4 regions of the Micromonospora sp. WMMA1947 genome follow, and region 1 is predicted to be linked to each of the others. Evidence: riboswitches for the same ligand, from Rfam matches in the RefSeq annotation. Region 1 holds a riboswitch; each other region holds the start of a gene.

What was found. A riboswitch is a leader RNA that binds a small molecule or an ion and turns the genes downstream of it on or off. The one in region 1 is predicted to bind cyclic di-AMP.
Region 2: another riboswitch for cyclic di-AMP. It lies ahead of O7604_RS22970 (transglycosylase family protein); the one in region 1 lies ahead of O7604_RS16890 (hypothetical protein).
Region 3: another riboswitch for cyclic di-AMP. It lies ahead of O7604_RS29285 (C39 family peptidase); the one in region 1 lies ahead of O7604_RS16890 (hypothetical protein).
Region 4: another riboswitch for cyclic di-AMP. It lies ahead of O7604_RS06835 (hypothetical protein); the one in region 1 lies ahead of O7604_RS16890 (hypothetical protein).

The regions. Positions count from the first base shown of each region.
Region 1 is NZ_CP114909.1:3,510,727-3,514,945, forward strand. Features, by position in the region: gene O7604_RS16885 (SRPBCC family protein) at 47-499, shown strand; gene O7604_RS16890 (hypothetical protein) at 524-1,603, opposite strand; cyclic di-AMP (ydaO/yuaA leader) riboswitch at 1,608-1,738, opposite strand; gene O7604_RS16895 (cation diffusion facilitator family transporter) at 1,882-2,796, opposite strand; gene O7604_RS16900 (AAA family ATPase) at 2,891-4,219, opposite strand, start outside.
Region 2 is NZ_CP114909.1:4,871,495-4,875,713, forward strand. Features, by position in the region: gene O7604_RS22955 (SDR family oxidoreductase) at 1-219, opposite strand, end outside; gene O7604_RS22960 (helix-turn-helix domain-containing protein) at 251-727, opposite strand; gene O7604_RS22965 (LLM class flavin-dependent oxidoreductase) at 774-2,336, opposite strand; cyclic di-AMP (ydaO/yuaA leader) riboswitch at 2,507-2,652, shown strand; gene O7604_RS22970 (transglycosylase family protein) at 2,651-3,328, shown strand; gene O7604_RS22975 (YbaB/EbfC family nucleoid-associated protein) at 3,512-3,961, shown strand; gene O7604_RS22980 (M4 family metallopeptidase) at 4,083-4,219, opposite strand, start outside.
Region 3 is NZ_CP114909.1:6,253,073-6,257,291, forward strand. Features, by position in the region: gene O7604_RS29275 (CDP-glycerol glycerophosphotransferase family protein) at 1-407, shown strand, start outside; gene O7604_RS29280 (alpha/beta hydrolase) at 414-1,160, opposite strand; gene O7604_RS29285 (C39 family peptidase) at 1,403-2,257, opposite strand; cyclic di-AMP (ydaO/yuaA leader) riboswitch at 2,452-2,594, opposite strand; gene O7604_RS29290 (hypothetical protein) at 2,904-3,665, opposite strand; gene O7604_RS29295 (hypothetical protein) at 3,803-4,147, opposite strand.
Region 4 is NZ_CP114909.1:1,433,330-1,437,548, reverse strand. Features, by position in the region: gene O7604_RS06840 (carbonic anhydrase) at 1-597, shown strand, start outside; gene O7604_RS06835 (hypothetical protein) at 654-1,682, opposite strand; cyclic di-AMP (ydaO/yuaA leader) riboswitch at 1,686-1,817, opposite strand; gene O7604_RS06830 (YibE/F family protein) at 1,972-3,246, opposite strand; gene O7604_RS06825 (SHOCT domain-containing protein) at 3,411-3,620, opposite strand; gene O7604_RS06820 (metal-sensitive transcriptional regulator) at 3,745-4,044, opposite strand; gene O7604_RS06815 (heavy-metal-associated domain-containing protein) at 4,125-4,219, shown strand, end outside.

The sequences.
Region 1 (4,219 bases):
TCGGTACGGGACGATCGTCGCGACGCACGACGGCGAGGGGGCCCGCTTGCAGAGCAGCGACAGCTTCAGCTACACCGTGCAGGCCCGGTGCACCCGGGCCGAAGCGGTGGCGCTACTGGGTGACCTGAGTCGCCAGGGCGAGCTGCATCCGCTGATCGTCCGGGTCCGGAAGCTGCCGGCCCGGCCGGGCGCGCTGGCCAGCTACGCGATCACCGACCGGCTGCAACTCGGCCCGATGCACTTCCCGGTCACGTACCAGGCGGACGTGCTGATCGCCGGCGAGGACGAGGTCGTCACCGTGGCGCGTCAGCAACCCGCGACGACGGTCCGCAACCACACCCGCCTGCGCGACGAGCCGGACGGCACGGTACGCATCGACGTGGAGATCACGCTCACCGCACCGGCACCGCTGTTCGGGTACGCGTTCCGCCAGGCCCGGGCGGCTCACCTGGGCCTGGCGGCGCGTCTCGGGGCGACCCTGGAGGGGCGGCCGGCCTGATCCGGCCGCCCCTTCCGGGCGCGCTCAGTACACCGACAGGTGCACGTGGTTGGTGTGGTCGCTGGACGGGTCGCCGTTGCCGCCGCTGTACGACTTCCACCCGCTGCTGGGCAGCCAGATCTGCTTGAACCAGATCACGTAGAGCACGGCGAGCGGGTCGGCGTTGCGCACGAAGTACGCGGCGAGGTTGTTGCCGTACGTCCGGTCACCGCCGCTGGCCACGCCGCCGAAGCCGTTCTTCTGCGCGGCGAAGTCGCAGGCCCGCCCCTTCGGGTGCTCACCCGAGCCGCTGGGCCGGTGGCACGAGACGTACCGGGTGAAGCCCGCCGCCTTTGCCTGTTGCAGCGCGTGCAGTGTGCGCGGGGTGATGCAACCGTTCGCCGGGGTCGGGTCGTTGACGCTGCACGACTCCGACGGCCAGGAGCCGTCCGAGTTGCGCGGCGCCGGCTTCGCGTTCTTGTTGGAGGTGCCCTGGACGCTGCCGCCGCCGCTGGTGCTGCTGCGCGAGGCGCGGTCGTTGGCGACCTCCAGGGCGCGCTCGGCCTGCTCCTTGCGCTTGCCCATCACCGCGACCTGCTTGCGCTGCTCGCGGATCTCCCCGTCGAGCTGGGCACGGGTGCGGGTGGCCTCGTCCCGGGTGGTGATCAGGTCGCGCAGCGTACGGTCCTCGTGCGCGGCGACCTGCTCCAGCGCTGCGGCCCGGTCCATGAAGCCCTCCGGGCTGCTGCTGCCGAGCAGCGCCCCGGCGGTGCCCAGGCGGCCGTTGCGGTACGCCACCGCGGCGATCTCGCCGACCTTGGCGTCGCGGACGGCCAGCTCGGCGCCGACGGTCTTGAGCTGGTCGTTCAGTTGCTTCTGGCGGGTCACCGACCGGTTCAGCGCGGCTTTCGCCTCCAGCCAGCCCTTGCTGGCCGCGTCGAGCTGGGCGCGCAGTTCCGGCGTGCCGCCCTCGTCGTCGCCGCCGGGTGCGGCGGCGAGCAGGCCGGTCGCCGGCGCCGCGGAGGCGGGGGAGACCGGAACGGTCGCGACGCCGAGGGCCAGCGTCGCGACGAGCAGGGCCGCCAACCGGGCGGCCGTCCGTCGTACAGGTGCCACTGGGGGCATTCACACGTCCTTCCGTCAACGCCGACCGGGTTAGCTGACGGGTTCGGGACGGAAGATCCCTACCGCTGACGCGGATGCACCCCACGTACGTGGTTCCCCGGCTCGCCCCTGCGGACGATTAGGCGACGGCCGCCCCACCGGGGCCGGTGGCGCCCGCGGGTGCGGCCGCGACCGAGACTACCGGCGCTGCCCGGGCACGGCTCCGTCGAGCAATGCCACTAGGCGGGGCAAAACCGGCATAAGACTACAGCAGTCACAGTGATTTAAGTCTGTCCTAATCACCACTCGGTCTTTCCGCACACTCCGGCTGACGCTCCGGGCTCGACCTGCAACGTGGCGTGATCGATGGAGAAGTCCTCGTGCAGGGCGGCCCGGGCGGCGGCCAGCACCCCGGCCGGGTCCACGCCCGGGTCGGTGGTCAGGTGCGCCGAGGCCACCTCCATGCCCGAGGTGAGCGTCCAGACGTGCAGGTCGTGCACCTCGGCCACACCCGGCACGGCGGCCAGCCGGTCGTGCACGGCGGTGACCTGGAGGTGTTCCGGCGCGGCCTGCACCAGGATGCGGACCGCGGCCCGGCCGAGCCGCCAGGTGCGCGGCAGGATGAACACGCCGATGCCGACGGCGACGAGCGGGTCGGCCCACCACCAGTCGGTGACCGTGATGATCAACGCGGCGGCGATCACGCCGAGCGAGCCGAGCAGGTCGCCGAGCACCTCCAGGTACGCCCCGCGCAGGTTGATGCTCTCCTTCGACCCGGCGCGCAGCAGTGCGAACGCGACGATGTTGGCGAGCAGGCCGAGCACCGCCACCACGAGCATCGGGCCGGCCAGCACCTCCGGCGGCTCGCCGAACCGGCGTACCGCCTCGATGAGGACGTAGACCGCGACGGCGCCGAGCAGTACGGCGTTGGCGAGGGCGGCGAGCACCTCCAGCCGGTAGAGCCCGAACGTGCGCTGCGGGTCGGTGCCGGCGCGGCGGGTGGCGGAGATCGCGGCGAGCGCCATGCCGATGCCGAGGACGTCGGTGAACATGTGCCCGGCGTCGGAGAGCAGCGCGAGCGATCCGGTCGTGAAGGCGGCCACCGCCTCGACCACCATGAGGGCGGCGAGCAGCGCGAAGGCGGCCCAGAGGCGGCCCCGGTGGCGGTGTGCCGCGTTGGCCACCGCGCCGCTGTGGTCATGACCTGCGCCCACGCCAACACCTTCCCTGCCCCGTACCGGCCAGGCTCAATGTATGTTCACATCGCTATGTATGCAAGTGAACTGTGGGTGGCGCCGACGCGGCCACTCACCCCACCGGATCGAGCGTGGTGAGGCGCTGGGTGGCGCGGGACAGCGCGACGTAGAGCGTGCGTACGCCCGAGCCCGGGTCGGCCCGGATCTCGCTCGGCGCCACCAGCACCACGCCGTCGTACTCCATGCCCTTGGCCTGGAGGCTGGTCACCACCTGGAGGCGGCCCGTGCCGAGCGCGCCCAGCCAGCCGGCCACCTCGTCCCGGCGGGGCACCGGCGTGATCACACCGACGGTGCCCTCCACCTGCGCGAGCAGCGCCTCGGCCGCCTCGACCGTGGCCGCCGGCAGGTCGGCGGCGGGCACCGTACGCTCCACCGGCGGCACGCCCGTGGACCGCACCGCGTCGGGCAGCGGCAGATCCGGGTAAAGGCGGCGGATCTCCGCCGCCGCCACCGCGAAGATCTCCGCCGAGTTGCGGTAGTTGGTGGTCAACTCGTAGCGGTGCCGCTTGCGCCGCCCCAGCGCCTGGTCGCGGGCACGGTCCAGCTCCTGCGGATCGCCCGTCCAGGCCGTCTGCGCCGGGTCACCGACCACCGTCCAGGACGCCAGCCGGCCGCGCCGGCCGATCATCCGCCACTGCATCGGCGAGACGTCCTGCGACTCGTCGACCACCACGTGCGCGTAGTCGCGGTAGTCGGCCGGACGCTCCCGCGCCGCCGCGCGGGCGGCACGCTGCCGGTCGGCGTACGTGCTCAGCTCGCGCACGCCACCGGCGAGCTGGTACGGATCGCGCTTGGGCCGGGCCCGCTGCACCGGCTTGCCGAGCAGCGCGTCCAGCTCGTCCAGCAGCGCGATGTCGGCCACCGTCAGCCCCTCGGTGCCGAGGCTCCGGTACGCGTCGGCGAGCAGCCGGATCTCCGCCGAGGAGAGGACGCCCCCGGCGTAGCGGCGCAGCCGGTCCGGGCGTGCCAGCCAGTCCAGCACGTGCCGTGGGTGCAGCCGGGGCCACCACGCCTTGAGGAACTCCCGGAACTCCGGCCGCTCGATGATCTCGTCCTCGAACGCGGGCTGCTCCGGCAGCCGGCCCACCCGCAGCGTGCGGGCCTGGGCGTAGAGCGCGGCCAGGACGGCGTCGAACGCCGCCCGGCGTACCTCGTTGCGGCGCGCCCCACGGGCGAGCGTCCGGTCCCGGATCGCGTCCAGCGCGGGGCGTTCCAGGCGCAGCAGCTCACCCCGGTACAGCAGGCGCAACTCGGCCGGGGAGTCCGGCACCGCGTCGCGGACCGCGCGTTCCAGCACCCGGCGCATCCGCAGCGATCCCTTCACCGCCGCCACGTCCGGCGGGTCGGTGCGGGACGCGGACAGGCCGGGGAACAGCGAGCC
Region 2 (4,219 bases), 1.4 Mb from region 1:
GAGCAGCGTCACGTCACCGGCCCGCTCCGCGGCGGCGGCCACCGACGCGGGGTCGGTGATGTCGAGGCGTGCCGGGGTGACGCCGGGCAGGTCCACGGTGTCCGGGTTGCGCGCGCCGGCCCAGACGGTGGCGCCACGCGCGACGAGTTCGGCGGCCAGGTGCCGGCCGAAGCCGCGGTTGGCGCCGGTGACCAGGGCGGTGCTTCCAGCGATCTTCATGTCTCGCTCCGAGAGGTGGTGGGAAGGGAGGTCAGGCGGACAGCAGGCCCGGACCGGGCAGCACGGCGAGTTCACCGGGCGGTACGTCGTGCCCGGCGTCGCAGCGCAGCCGGGCGTGCACCGCCGCGCCGCACTCGTCGTGGGCCACCCGTACCGCCGGACCCGCCTCGTCGGCGGCGTACGTGTCGCCCCACTGCCGCAGCGCGACGAGCACCGGGATCAGGTCGCTGCCCTTCGCGGTGAGCACGTACTCGTCGCGGCTGCGCTGCCCGGGTTCGCGGTAGGGACGCCGGTCGAGCAGCCCGTCGGCGACGAGTTGCTTGAGGCGGGTGGCGGCCACGGGCTCGCTGACGCCGACCCGCCGGGCGAAGTCGTCGAAACGGCGGGTGCCGAACGACGCCTCCCGCAGCAGGAGCAGCGTGGTGCGGTTGCCGATCACCTCGAGCGCCCGGGCGATCGAGCAGTTGGCGGTGGACCAGGAGTCACGCTGCGCAAGGAGGTCCGTCATGGCGTCGACGGTACCCACTGACTTAGGAAAACAGAAGTCAGCTACCTCACAGCTGGCCGGGGAAGAAGCCGTGCCGGGCCAGCGGCTCGACGATCTGGTGCTCCTCGTACGACAGGTGCGACAGCAGCGTGTCGGTGAGCAGGTCCACCGCCTCCTGGAGCTGCGTGAAGTCGCCGGGCCGGCGGACCAGCTCGACGAGCGCCCGGTCGACGCTCTCCACCACCCCGTGGATCACCACGTGCTCCTCCTCGAGGCGGTCCAGCACCGCCGCCAGCCCGGCCTCGGAGCGGCGCAGGTGCGGGAAGATCGAGGCGTCCTCCAGCCCGTGGTGCTGGGTGACCATGGTGCAGTACGCCGCGCAGTACGCCCCGAGCGTCCAGTTGTTCTGCCGCATGGTCATCTCGTTCAGCGCGGCCCGCGCCCGGCCCGGCGAGACACTGCCCCGCTTGACCTGTTCCAGCAGGTCCCGCACCTGGGCCAGCTCCTGGCGCAGGTGGTCGTGCACGTCCACTAGGTGCTGCCCGGCGGCCTGTCCCCGGGCCGGGTAGGCGTGTCCGGCCGGCGGCTGCGGGGCGCTCGGGCGGGTGGACTCGTCCCACGGGCGGCGCGCGCTCAGGCGTACCCCCGGGTCGGGGGTGGGGGTGACGCCGAGCGTGCTCGGGAGGCCGGCGGCGGTCTGCTCGTCGGACGCCGCGCGGGTGCCGCCGGTGGGCGCGGCGCGCTCGGCCGCGACCAGCTCCCGGACCGCGGGCGCCACCTCCTGGCCGAAGATCTGGATCGCGCGCGGCTCGTCGCTGCCGAGGATGAACGTGGTGATGCCGTGCTCCAGCGTGAGCCCGGCCAGCTCCTCCACCCACTGCTCCGGTGGCCCGGCCAGGAAACCGGCCGACGAGCGGGCGAACGTGCCGGTCACGTTGAGCATGCGGCGGATCGCAGCCGGGTCGCGTCCGGCGGCCGCCGCGCCCTCGTCGACCAGCGCGTTGAGGGCGGGCAGCTCGTCGGGGCCCTTCGGCAGGTACGACAGCGACGGCAGCCAGCCGTCCGCGGCGCGGCCGACCAGGCGCAGCATGCGCGGCTTGTACGCGCCGACCCAGATGCCCACCGGGTGCGCGGGCGCCGGGCCACGCTTGGCGCCGACCACTCGGTAGTGCTCGCCGTCGACCCGGATCATGCCGCGACTGCCGGTGTCCCAGACCTCGCGGATCACCCGGATCGCCTCGTCGAGGGCCTCGACGGCCGCACCGGGGGACAGGCGCCGCCCGCCCGCCGCCTCGATCGCGTCCCAGAACGCGCCCGCGCCGAGCCCGAGCTCGACCCGGCCGCCGGTGAGCAGGTCCAGGCTGGCGACGCTGCGGGCCAGCACCACCGGCTGGCGCAACGGCAGGTTGAGGACGTTTCCGGCCAGACGGACGCGTTCGGTGGCGGCGCCCACGTAGGACATCAGCGTCCAGGTGTCCAGGAAGCCGGGCTGGTACGGGTGGTCCTGGAACGTGACCAGGTCCAGCCCGACCTGCTCGCAGAGGCGGGCGAGCGCCACCACCTGGTCGGGCTGCCCGGCGGCGGGGGTGATGAAGCCGCCGAAGGTCAGCTCGTGTCCGTGATCGGTCATCGGTCCCGCCTCCCGTGATCTTGTCCAGCCCTGCCACGGTAGCGCCACAGGTGGTAGCCCGGCCGGGTGAAGAGCATCACAAGAAGTGGACTATTGTCGCAAATCGCTCCTAGCGTCGGTTTCGTCCGCAGACGCGGACACCGCAGGCCGGAAACGCCAAATCCCGCCGCCGGCCCCGGTAACCGAACCTCGCGCGGGAGCGGGGGAACCACACGTTCCACGGTGCACCGTCACCTCGGGGTGAAGCCGCCACCGGCGGCCGGGCTCCTCGGCCCGAACCCGACAGCTCACCTCGTCGGCGTGGAGGAATCCACATGGCAACTGAATACTCGACCCGGGGTCGTCGTACCGCTCTCGCAGCGATGACGGCCGGCGTCGCCGTCGGCGCCGCGACCCTGTTCGGCCCGGCCGCTCCGGCCAGCGCGGGCGTCAACTGGGACGCGGTTGCGCGCTGCGAATCCGGCGGCAACTGGAAGATCAACACCGGTAACGGCTACTACGGCGGGCTCCAGTTCTCCCGCGCCACCTGGAACGGCTACGGCGGCCAGAAGTACGCCGCCCGCGCCGACCTGGCCAGCCGCTCCGAGCAGATCGCCGTCGCCGAGAAGGTGCTGCGCGGTCAGGGCATCGGCGCGTGGCCGGTCTGCGGCAAGAAGGGCGGCTCGGCGAGCGCGGCGACCCGGTCCGAGCGGGCCACCCCGAAGGCGGCGCCGAAGAAGGCGGCCGCGAAGAAGGCGGCCCCGAAACGGGCGACCACGCGCAAGGCCGCACCGGAACGCGCCGCGAGGCCGGAACGCGCCGCGACGACGGTGGCGCCGCAACCTGCGCCAGGCGCCGAGACGTACGTGGTGCGGCGCGGGGACACGCTGTCGGAGATCGCCGTGGCGCAGCGCGTCAACGGCGGCTGGCGTGCCCTGCACGAGCGCAACCGGGCCGTGGTCGGCGACGACCCCGGCCTGATCTTCCCCGGTCAGCGGCTGCGCCTGCGCTGACCGGCTCCGGACGCCCGGCCGGTTCGCCCGGCCGGGCGTTCGCCAGCCCGCGACACGCCGCGCCGCCGGTGTCCGGCCTGCTCGCGGCGCCGGGACGCCGACCATGACGGCCGCTGACCGCGATTCGTCGGAGCCGGTTGCTAGGGTCACGATGATCGGCTCAGACGTGAAGAAAGCGCGGAAATGACCAACGACCCGTTCTCGGCTGCCGCGAGCATCGACGAGCTGCTGACCCGCACGCAGCAGGCTCTCACGGCGATGCGCTCCCGGGCCTCGGCGCACGCCGACGGCGAGCCGGGCGACCTGCTGCGCGCCGAGGGCACGGCAGCCGGCGGCCGGGTCCGCGCGGTCGCCGTCCAGGGTGGCAGGCTGGATTCGGTGACGGTCGACCCGGAGCTGGCCGGCGAGCCCCTGGACGTCCTCTGCGGACATCTCGTCGCCGCCGCCAACGCCGCCCTGTCCGAGCTGGACGCCCAGGTCAGCGCGTCGGCGCGGGCCGACGCCGACGCGCTCGCCGCCCGGCTCGGCAGCATGGGTGACCAGGCGGAGCTGTTCGGCCGCGCGATGCACGAGGCCGCCGCCCGGATCCACCGCGACCGCGGCACCGCGTCCCGGGCCGGGCGCCCGGCCTGACCCCGGCCGCACGCGCCCCGGGCGCGGCGAGGCGCAGCACCGGCCCGGCACGTAGCCCCGGCCTGGGACGACGAGGCGGCCGGCCGCCGGGAGGACGACGACCGGCCGCGCTACGCCACGGTCAGCTCAGGGTGACCGCGGTGTCGTCGACGACGAAGGACGTCTGCAACGAGCTGTCCTCCACGCCGCTGAACGAGATGGTCGCCGTGGTGCCCGCGAGCGACGAGACGTCGAAGGACCGCTGCACGTAGCCGGTGG
Region 3 (4,219 bases), 2.7 Mb from region 1:
CCGGCCGGCCGCACCTGTTCGGCGCCGCCGCGAGCCGCGAGCTGACGCTCACCGAATGCGTCAACCGCGCCGACGCGCTGGTCTCCGACGTCTCCGGGGTCATCTCCGACTGGCTGTACTCCGGCAAGCCGTACGCGGTCACCGACACCGGCGCCGACGGCGAGCACTTCGTCGAGCGGTTCCCGCTGGCGGCGTCCGGCTACGTGCTGCGGCGCGACATGTCCAACGTGGACGAGGTGCTCACCGACCTGCTCGACGCCGACCCGAAGGCGGCGCAGCGCTGGGCGGCCCGGACCCGCTACCTGGGCGACTTCCCCGCCGACGGCTACGCCGAGGCGTTCCTCACCGCCGCCCGCCGCGAGCTGGAACCCGAATGGTCGGTCCCGGCGCCGCGCGCCGTGGTGTAGGCCCGCTCAGAGGTACGGGTCGAGCAGGGCGAGCACCGCGGCCGGGTCCTCGACGTGCGCGTTGTGGCCCAGCCCGGGCAGCGTGGCCACCGGCACACCCAGTTCCTTGAGCTGCGCGTCGGTCACCATCGGGTCCTGCTCGCCCCGGGCCAGCAGCACCGGCACGTCGGTGGCGGCCAGCAGCGCCGCCAGCCGGGGCTCCCCGACCGCGAACGCCGCCGGATCCATGGCGAGCCGCCAGCGGCCGTCCTCCCGCCGCAGCCCCGCCTCCACCACGGGATGGTCCGGGGCGAACAGCCCGGCGAGCCCTGACACCCGCAGGTAGCGGCGAGCCGCCTCGTCGCGGGTGGCGAACCAGGTGACCGGCCGGGCGGCCAGTTCCTGCGACTTCGCCAGCTCGGCCGGGGACCAGACCGCCTTGATGCCGAGCCCCACCACCGCGTCGACCGGAAGGGCCCGCTGCCGGGCGGCGAGCGCCAGCGCCACCACCCCGCCGAGCGAGTGCCCGAGCAGCACCAGCCGGTCGGTGGGGCCGAGCCGTACCGGGCCGAGCCCGTCGGCCACGCGTTGGGCGAGGGCCTCGAACGAGTAGCCGGGCAGCGGCGGCGACCAGCCGTGACCGGCGAGGTCGGGGGCGAGCCAGCGGCCGGGCCAGCGGCGCTCCAGCAGCGGCGCCCAGGGCAGCCACACCTCGCCGGTGGCACCCATGCCGTGCAGGAGAATCAGGTGCCGCTTCCCCGTCGTATCGCCCATTGGCGCAGTCTGCCACCGCCCGCCCCGCACACGCGAGACCGAACCCGCCGCCTCCGGCCCCCACCAGCCCGTCGATCTTGCGGTTTCGGCCCCCGGGATGCCCGGCTCACCCGTTATGCCGGGGCCACAACTGCAAGATCAACGGGGCGAGGTGAGGCGGGCCGGGGTGGGGTGGGGTGGGGTGGGACGGGGAAGGCCGGCACCCCGGGGTGGGGTGCCGGCCTTCGGGGCTGCGGGACTGCTCAGGCGGAGTAGCCGCGGCTGGCGATCCAGTGCGCCAGGTCGATCGTGGTGAGCCAGTACGAGGGCAGGGACGGGTCGGCCGAGTCGGCGATCCGTACGGTCCGGCCGTCGTCCTTGTAGCCGACCACGGCGACGTAGTGGCCGCCCGGGAACGAGTGCCAGCCGCCGTTGGTGTCGGTGGCGGTACCGGCGACGTTCGCGACGACCGCGCGGCCGTTGCTGATCGCCTCGACGACGTCGGCCTGGAGCCGGTCCATCTGGGCCGGGGTGGCGGTGCCGGGAATCATGCGGGTCCGGTACGGGTTGCCCTTGACCTGCTGGTTGAGCACCCGGGTGGTGTCCTCGGCGGAGTTGGTGCCCATCTCGGTGGTGCCGAGCGGGCCGGCGAGCGCGTCCTGGCTGCGCTCGATGCCGGCGGCGCTGAGCGCGTTGCGCACGGCGGCCGGGCCGCAGTAGAAGTAGTTGATCTGCGCCTGGTAGTCGTAGTCGAGCGACTTGCTCGACGGCGGCTTCGGCTTGGCCTTCCGGGTGAGGTCCGGGTCCGCCGCCGCCTTGGCCGACGGGGAGGCGCTCGCCGACGCGCTGGGCGCGGCCGAGGCGCTGGGCGACGCCGGCGGTACGGCGATGCGGGCCTCGCCGCGGCTGGCGGGCTGCTCGCCGAGGCGGGCGGCGCCGAGATCGGCGACCGCCGCGGTGTTCTCCTGGACCGGGGCGTCGTCACCGGCGGCGGCGACGGTGCCGGCACCGGCGGCCAGCACGAGCGCGGCGGCCGATCCGGCGATGATCTGGTACGGGCGTTCGGTGACGATCCGTCGCAGCTGACGCTTCAGGTGGTGCTTCACGAAATCCTCCACGGGGCGTGAGCGGCACACGCCGGCCCGGCACGCGGAGGAACTCACACGTGCTGGCGGGGCCGGATGGCCGGGGGATCCGGGAACGCCCGTGATGCCGGGCGCCCAGGGGGCGGTTGCCGGTCGCGCGTCAGGCGAGCGCGGGCACCGCGGTGCCGTGGAGGCGGGGGGACGATCGAGGGGTGGGCAAGAGGGGTAACTCCTTCCGTGGCCGCCGACCGGGTTAGCTGACGGATTCGGGCGGGAAGTACGCCCTACCGCGGGCCGTGGGCTCGCGGATTCACCCCGATGGTGCTCATGGGTCCCCGGTTCGTGGAACTCGATTAGGCGGGTCGGTGCGGCGTCGCCGTCGGCGATCGATTACCGCATCGGACGCGCCGACACTACCGGTGGGTATGTCCCATGCCAAGCGCTCCCACCTGCGTAAACGTGATCCGCGGTAACGGATTTCGGAACACCCGGTTACTGACTTCACTCAATGGGACAAGCAGTTTCGACGGCACCCGGCGGCGGAAACCGGACAGACGGCGAGCAGCCGACCGGCAATTGCGCGGCTCGATGACCCGTTCTGCGCCCCGCGCCCGATTCGGCGGCCTGGGTGACCGGGCTCACCACATTGCGGGTAACAATTCGGTCGAGACGGGGCGCCTCAGCCGACCCGGGCCGGGCGCCACCGCGCGTTCCGGGCCGCCGCGGGCACCGGCAGGGCGCTCGTCGTCGTGCTCCGGTACGGCAGGGCGGGCCGCAGGGCCACGGTTGCCGCGTACGCCTCGGCGGCGAGGGTCCGGGCGGCCTCGGCGGCCAGTTCCGCGTCCCGCCAGGCCGTCCGCTCCCGCGCGGCGGCGCGCTCCCATCCGGCCCGGCGCCCGTCCCGAACCGTGCGGGCCAGCACGATCTCCTGCTCGGCCGGGTGCCGGCGCGGATCCCATCCGTTGCGGTGCGCCAGCACGTCGGCGAGCTGACGGGCGGTCAGGTCGCCCCGCCAGTGGGCCGTCATGGCGGCGTGGTGCAGCCAGCGCTCCCGGGCCGCGTACTCGCCCGGGGTGCGCGGGGTGCGCGGGGCACCCAGCGCGGCGGCGCCGGCCAGGCGGCGGGCGGCGCTGTCCGCCTCGTCGTACGCGGTCCAGGCCCGGTCCGCCTCGTCCTGCGCGGCCAGCCACCGCTCCCGGCGGCGACGGGCCGTCTGGGCGGCCCCGGCGGCGGCCACCGCCACCTCCTCGGCGTAGCGGACCAGATCGTCGCGGCGGGCGGCATCGGCGTCCGGCTCGGGGGCGGCGTCCGGCTCGGGGTCGCGTTCCGGCCGGGCGACGAGCGCGGCGAGCAGGCCCAGGGCGAGCAGCAGCAGGAAGGACCAGATGGCGGCGGCCTCGGGCACCGCGGTGAGGAAGTGGTACAGAGCGGTCTGCGACATGGTCGGCACCTCACGGGAAGAACCTGGCGGGAGGACCCGCACGACCTCGCCGGGGCGGGCCGGTGGAACGGGCCGCCGGGGCGGGTGCGGGGATGACGTTCGGTGGGTGCGGTGAACGGGCGTGGCCCGTGGGCGGATCAGCGGGCGGGCGGGGCCCGCGGGCCGGCCGGCGCGGCGACCCGGCCGGCCGGGACCGGCTGCGGTGCGGCCGGGTCGACGGCCCGGGGAGCGGGCGCCGGGACACCGGCGGGAAGGGCCTGCCGCTCGGCCGCGCGGTCGGCCTCCGGCCGCGCGGTGGCCGAGGCACCGGCGACGGGGTACGCCGGGACGGCCGCCGCCGGAGCCGGGGCGGCAGCGGCGACACCGGACGGCAGCGTGGCGGCGCCGAACGAGCAGGCGACGACCACGGCGAGACTGGCGAGCATCCGGGCGGTCCAGCGCGCCACCCACCACACGGGGCAGGTGAGCGCGATCGGAAGCACGGGTACAAATTACCGCCGAACCCCCACGAACGCACCGCCGCACGGCGTGTCGCGAATCGACCGGCCGAGGGG
Region 4 (4,219 bases), 2.1 Mb from region 1:
TTCGTCACCGGCGCCCCGCAGCATCCGAATCAGGACGCCGGGCACCGGACAGCGGTCGCCGACGGTCAGCATCCCTTCGCGGTGATCGTCGGCTGCTCCGACTCGCGGCTCGCCGCCGAGATCATCTTCGACCGCGGCCTGGGTGACCTCTTCGTGGTGCGTACCGCCGGGCACACCGCCGGACCGGAGGTGCTCGGCAGCGTCGAGTACGCGGTCACCGTGCTTGGCACGCCGCTCGTGGTGGTGCTCGGGCACGACTCGTGCGGCGCGGTCCAGGCCGCCCGGGAGGGGGTGCGGACCGGGGCCGCCCCGGTCGGGCACCTGGGCGCGGTGGTGGACGCGGTCTCGCCCAGCCTGCTGCGCGCCGCCCGTCAGGGCGTGGAGGACCTCGACGGCATCATCGACGTGCACATCGCGCAGACCGTGGAGACGCTGCTGGCCCGGTCCGCCGTGCTGGCCGAGCGGGTGGCGGCCGGGCGGTGCACGGTGGTGGGCATGTCGTACCGGCTCGCCGGCGGCGAGGTGCGGACCGTGGCGCAGTCCCCGGCCCCGGTGCCCGCGCCGGCGGCGCCCGCCGACCCGGCGCTGGCGAGCTGACACATTCGGACGCGAAAGGGGCCGCCCGAGGGCGGCCCCTTTTCGTGGTGTCCGGGTCAGAGCAGCGACATGTGTACGTGGTCGGTGTGGTTCGACGGTCCGCTGTAGGAACGCCAGCCGGTGGCCGGGAACCAGATCTGCCGGTTCCAGATGACGTAGTAGATGCCCAGCCGGTCGGCGTTGCGGATGAGGAACGCGGCGACCTCGTTGCCGTACCGGCGGGTGTCGTTGTTGTGCCACGGCGCGAAGCCGCTGTTCTGCAGCGACCAGTCACACGCCTTGCCCTTGGGGTGTTCCCACGGCCCGCCGGACCGGTAGCAGCCCACGAAGCGCTTGAAGCCCGCGCGCCGGACCTCCTTGTACGCGTGCAGCGTGCGCGGGGTGACGCAGCCCGAGGTGGTCGGGTCGTCCTCGCTGCACGACTCGGACTTCCAGCCGCCGTCCGCGGTGCGGCCGGGGGCGATCCTGGCGACCGGTGAGGTGGCGGAGACCAGGCCGCCGGTGAAGCCGAGACCGCCGACGAGCTTCAGCGCGCGCTCGGCCTGCACCTTCTCGCGCTCCATCGCGTTCTTCTGCTTCTCCTGCTCGCGCACCTCGGCGTCGAGCGCGATCTTGGCCTGCTCGGCGCGGGTCTTGACCGCGTTGATGGCGGCCAGGCGCTGCGCGTTGAGGAGGTTCAGCTCGTCCAGGGCGTTGACCCGGCGGACGAACGAGTCGGGCGAGTTGCTCTCCAGCAGCATCGCCATGGCGCCCATCCGGCCGGTCCGGTAGGACTGGGCGGCGAGCTGGTTGACCTGCGGGCTGAGCGCGTCGAGTTCGGCCTGTGCCGTCTTCACCTCGGCCGCCAGCCGCCGTTGGCGGTCCTGGGACTTGGCGAGCTTCGCCTTGGCCTGGAGGTAGTTCCGGTTGGCGGCGTCGATCGCCTCGGTGATGAGCGGCGGTTCGCCGTCCTCCTCGTGGCCCGAGGGGGTGCCGGGGGCCGCCGCGGTGGGTGCCGCGGTCGCCGGGGTCGGCCCGGCCAGCACGGCCAGCGAGGCCATTACGGCCACCACGGGTGTCAGCCAGCGGCGCAGGGGTGCCGTCACAGTGTTCCCTTCCGTCGGCCGCCGACCGGGTTAGCTGACGGGTTCGGGACGGAAGTGGCCCCTACCGCTGTCGCGGATTCACCCCATGTACCTGGTTCCCCGGCTCGCCCGCGGGCGATTGGGCGGCGGCACCGCTGGCGCCGGTGCGCGCCTTCGGCGGTGACCGGCAGCGAGGTTACCTGACAGCACTCCTGAGGATCTACGTCCGGAAGCCGACCAATAGCGAGATTTCGCCGTGGCGCACCGTGACCAGCGTCGCGTTTGAAATCGATGGTCACGCTGCGGAGTGTCACCATGCGGCCTCCGTACTCTTTCCGCCGCCGAGCGCCTCCAGCGCGTCGTCCCGTCCGGCCGGCGGCCGGGGCGCGGGCGGCGCCGGCTCCGCGCCGCGTGAGCGCCGTCCGGCGGTGGTCACGATCGCGGCCAGTCCGGTCGTCAGCGGTACGGCGGCGATCAGGCCGAGCGTGGCCACCGCGCTGCGGACGATCTCCTGGGCGAGGAACTCACTGGTGAGGATTTCGCTGACCGGGCGGGAGTCGGCGACCAGCAGGAGCAGCAGCGGCAGCGAGGCGCCCGCGTACGCCAGCACGATGGTGTTGACGGTGGACGCGATGTGGGCCCGGCCGACCCGGGTCGCGGCCCGGTAGAGCTGCCGCCGGGACAGCCCGGGGTTGGCGTGCGCCAGTTCGGTGACGGTGGCCGCCTGGGTGACCGTCACGTCGTCCAGGACGCCCAGCGAGCCGATGATGATGCCGGCTAGCAGCAGTCCGTGCAGGTCCACGTCGCCCTGGAACATGGACAGCGTGGTGGCGTCCTCGCTGCCGAAGCCGGTCAGGTGGGTGGCGGACGTGGCGAGCAGGCCGAGCACGCCGGTGATCACCAGGCTGCCGAGCGTGCCGAGCACCGCCACCGACGTCTGCGCGGTGATCCCGTGCGTCAGGTAGAGCACCACGAACATGATCAACGCAGCGCCGACGATCGCCACCAGCAGCGGTGGCTGGCCGGCACCGATACCGGGCAGCACGAAGCCGAGCAGGATGGCGAAGCTGGCCACCAGGCCGCCGAGCGCGGCGAGCCCGCGCCAGCGGCCGAACGCCACGATCGCGGCGGCGAACAGCACCATCAGCCAGATCAGCGGCGTACCGCGCTGGTGCTCGGCGATGTTGTAGGACTTCGCCGACGGGTCGGCCGGGTCGGTCAGCTCGACCAGGACGACCTCGTCGCCGACCGCGACCCGGGGCGCGCCCGGCCCGGCCGGGATCGGCGTCTCGACCTGCCGGCCCGCGTCCGGGCCCTGCTCGGCGGTGACCGTCACGGTGCCGCACGGGCCACCGCCGCCCTCCGGGGCCTCCGGGGTGGGCGGGCAGGGCTCGGTGACCACCCGGGTCACCGTGCCGTGGTAGCGGGGGACGTCTGCCCCGCCGACCGGCTCCCGGTCCTGCCGGGGCCAGAGCACCAGCGCCGCGATCACGGTGAGCGCGAACAGCGGCACCACCACGGCGACGAGCAGCCGTCGTACGCCCGGCGGCGCGGCGGGCGCGGGGTGGGTGTGGTCGGCACCCATGAGGTCTCTCCCAACGGTCGCGGCGACGCCTGGTCCGCCGGACCGGTGTGGTCACCCGGCCGGCGCGGACGTGTCGACCACGTCCGGGTCGTCGCCCGGCCATGGTAGGCAGCCCGGTCGGGCGCTCCCGGACGCCGTGGCCGGTGACACGCGAGCCGCGCGGGTCAGGTCAGTCCGGCTCGGCGTCGCCGGTACTCGTCCTCGTCGATCTCGCCGCGGGCGTACCGCTCGTCGAGGATGCGCCGGGCCGTCGTCGGGCCCAGGTACTGCGGGCCGGTCCACCGCACGGCCGCCCAGACGAGCCCCGCCAGCACCGCGAGCACCAGCAGGGACCAGATCCACATCCAGCCCATCATCGGGCTCTGCCACATCATCGGGCCGCCCTCCGTCCGTCGCCGCGGGTCCGCCGGTCCGGCCTGCCCGCCACTTCGACGGTACGACCGGCACGACGCGTCGGCGCGGGTCGATGTGCCCTGCCCCGGGGGTCGGAGGTCCCGCTCAGCCGCGCTTCATCAGGCGGCCGACGGCGGCCATCATCTCGGTCGCCATCTCGTCGGCCCGGCCCTCGGCGGCGCCCTCGTGCATGCAGTGCCGGGCGTGCCCGTCGAGCAGGCCCAGCGCGACCTTGTCCAGCGCCGCCTGGATGGCCGAGATCTGCGTCAGCACGTCGATGCAGTAGCGGTCGTCCTCGACCATCTTCTCGATGCCGCGGACCTGACCCTCGATCCGGCGGAGCCGGGCGAGGAGTTGGTCCTTGCTGGCGGTGTAGCCCCGGGTGGGGCTGGACGGCGCGGTCATGACACCGAGGATAGCGTACCCCTCGGGGGTATGCTAACGTTCCGAACGTACCCCTGGGGGGTATCGGATCGGAGGGCGAGATGGAGACCACCTACCAGGTGAGCGGCATGACCTGCGGGCACTGCGTCAACTCGGTGAGCACCGAGCTGAGCGCGCTTCCGGGCGTCACCGACGT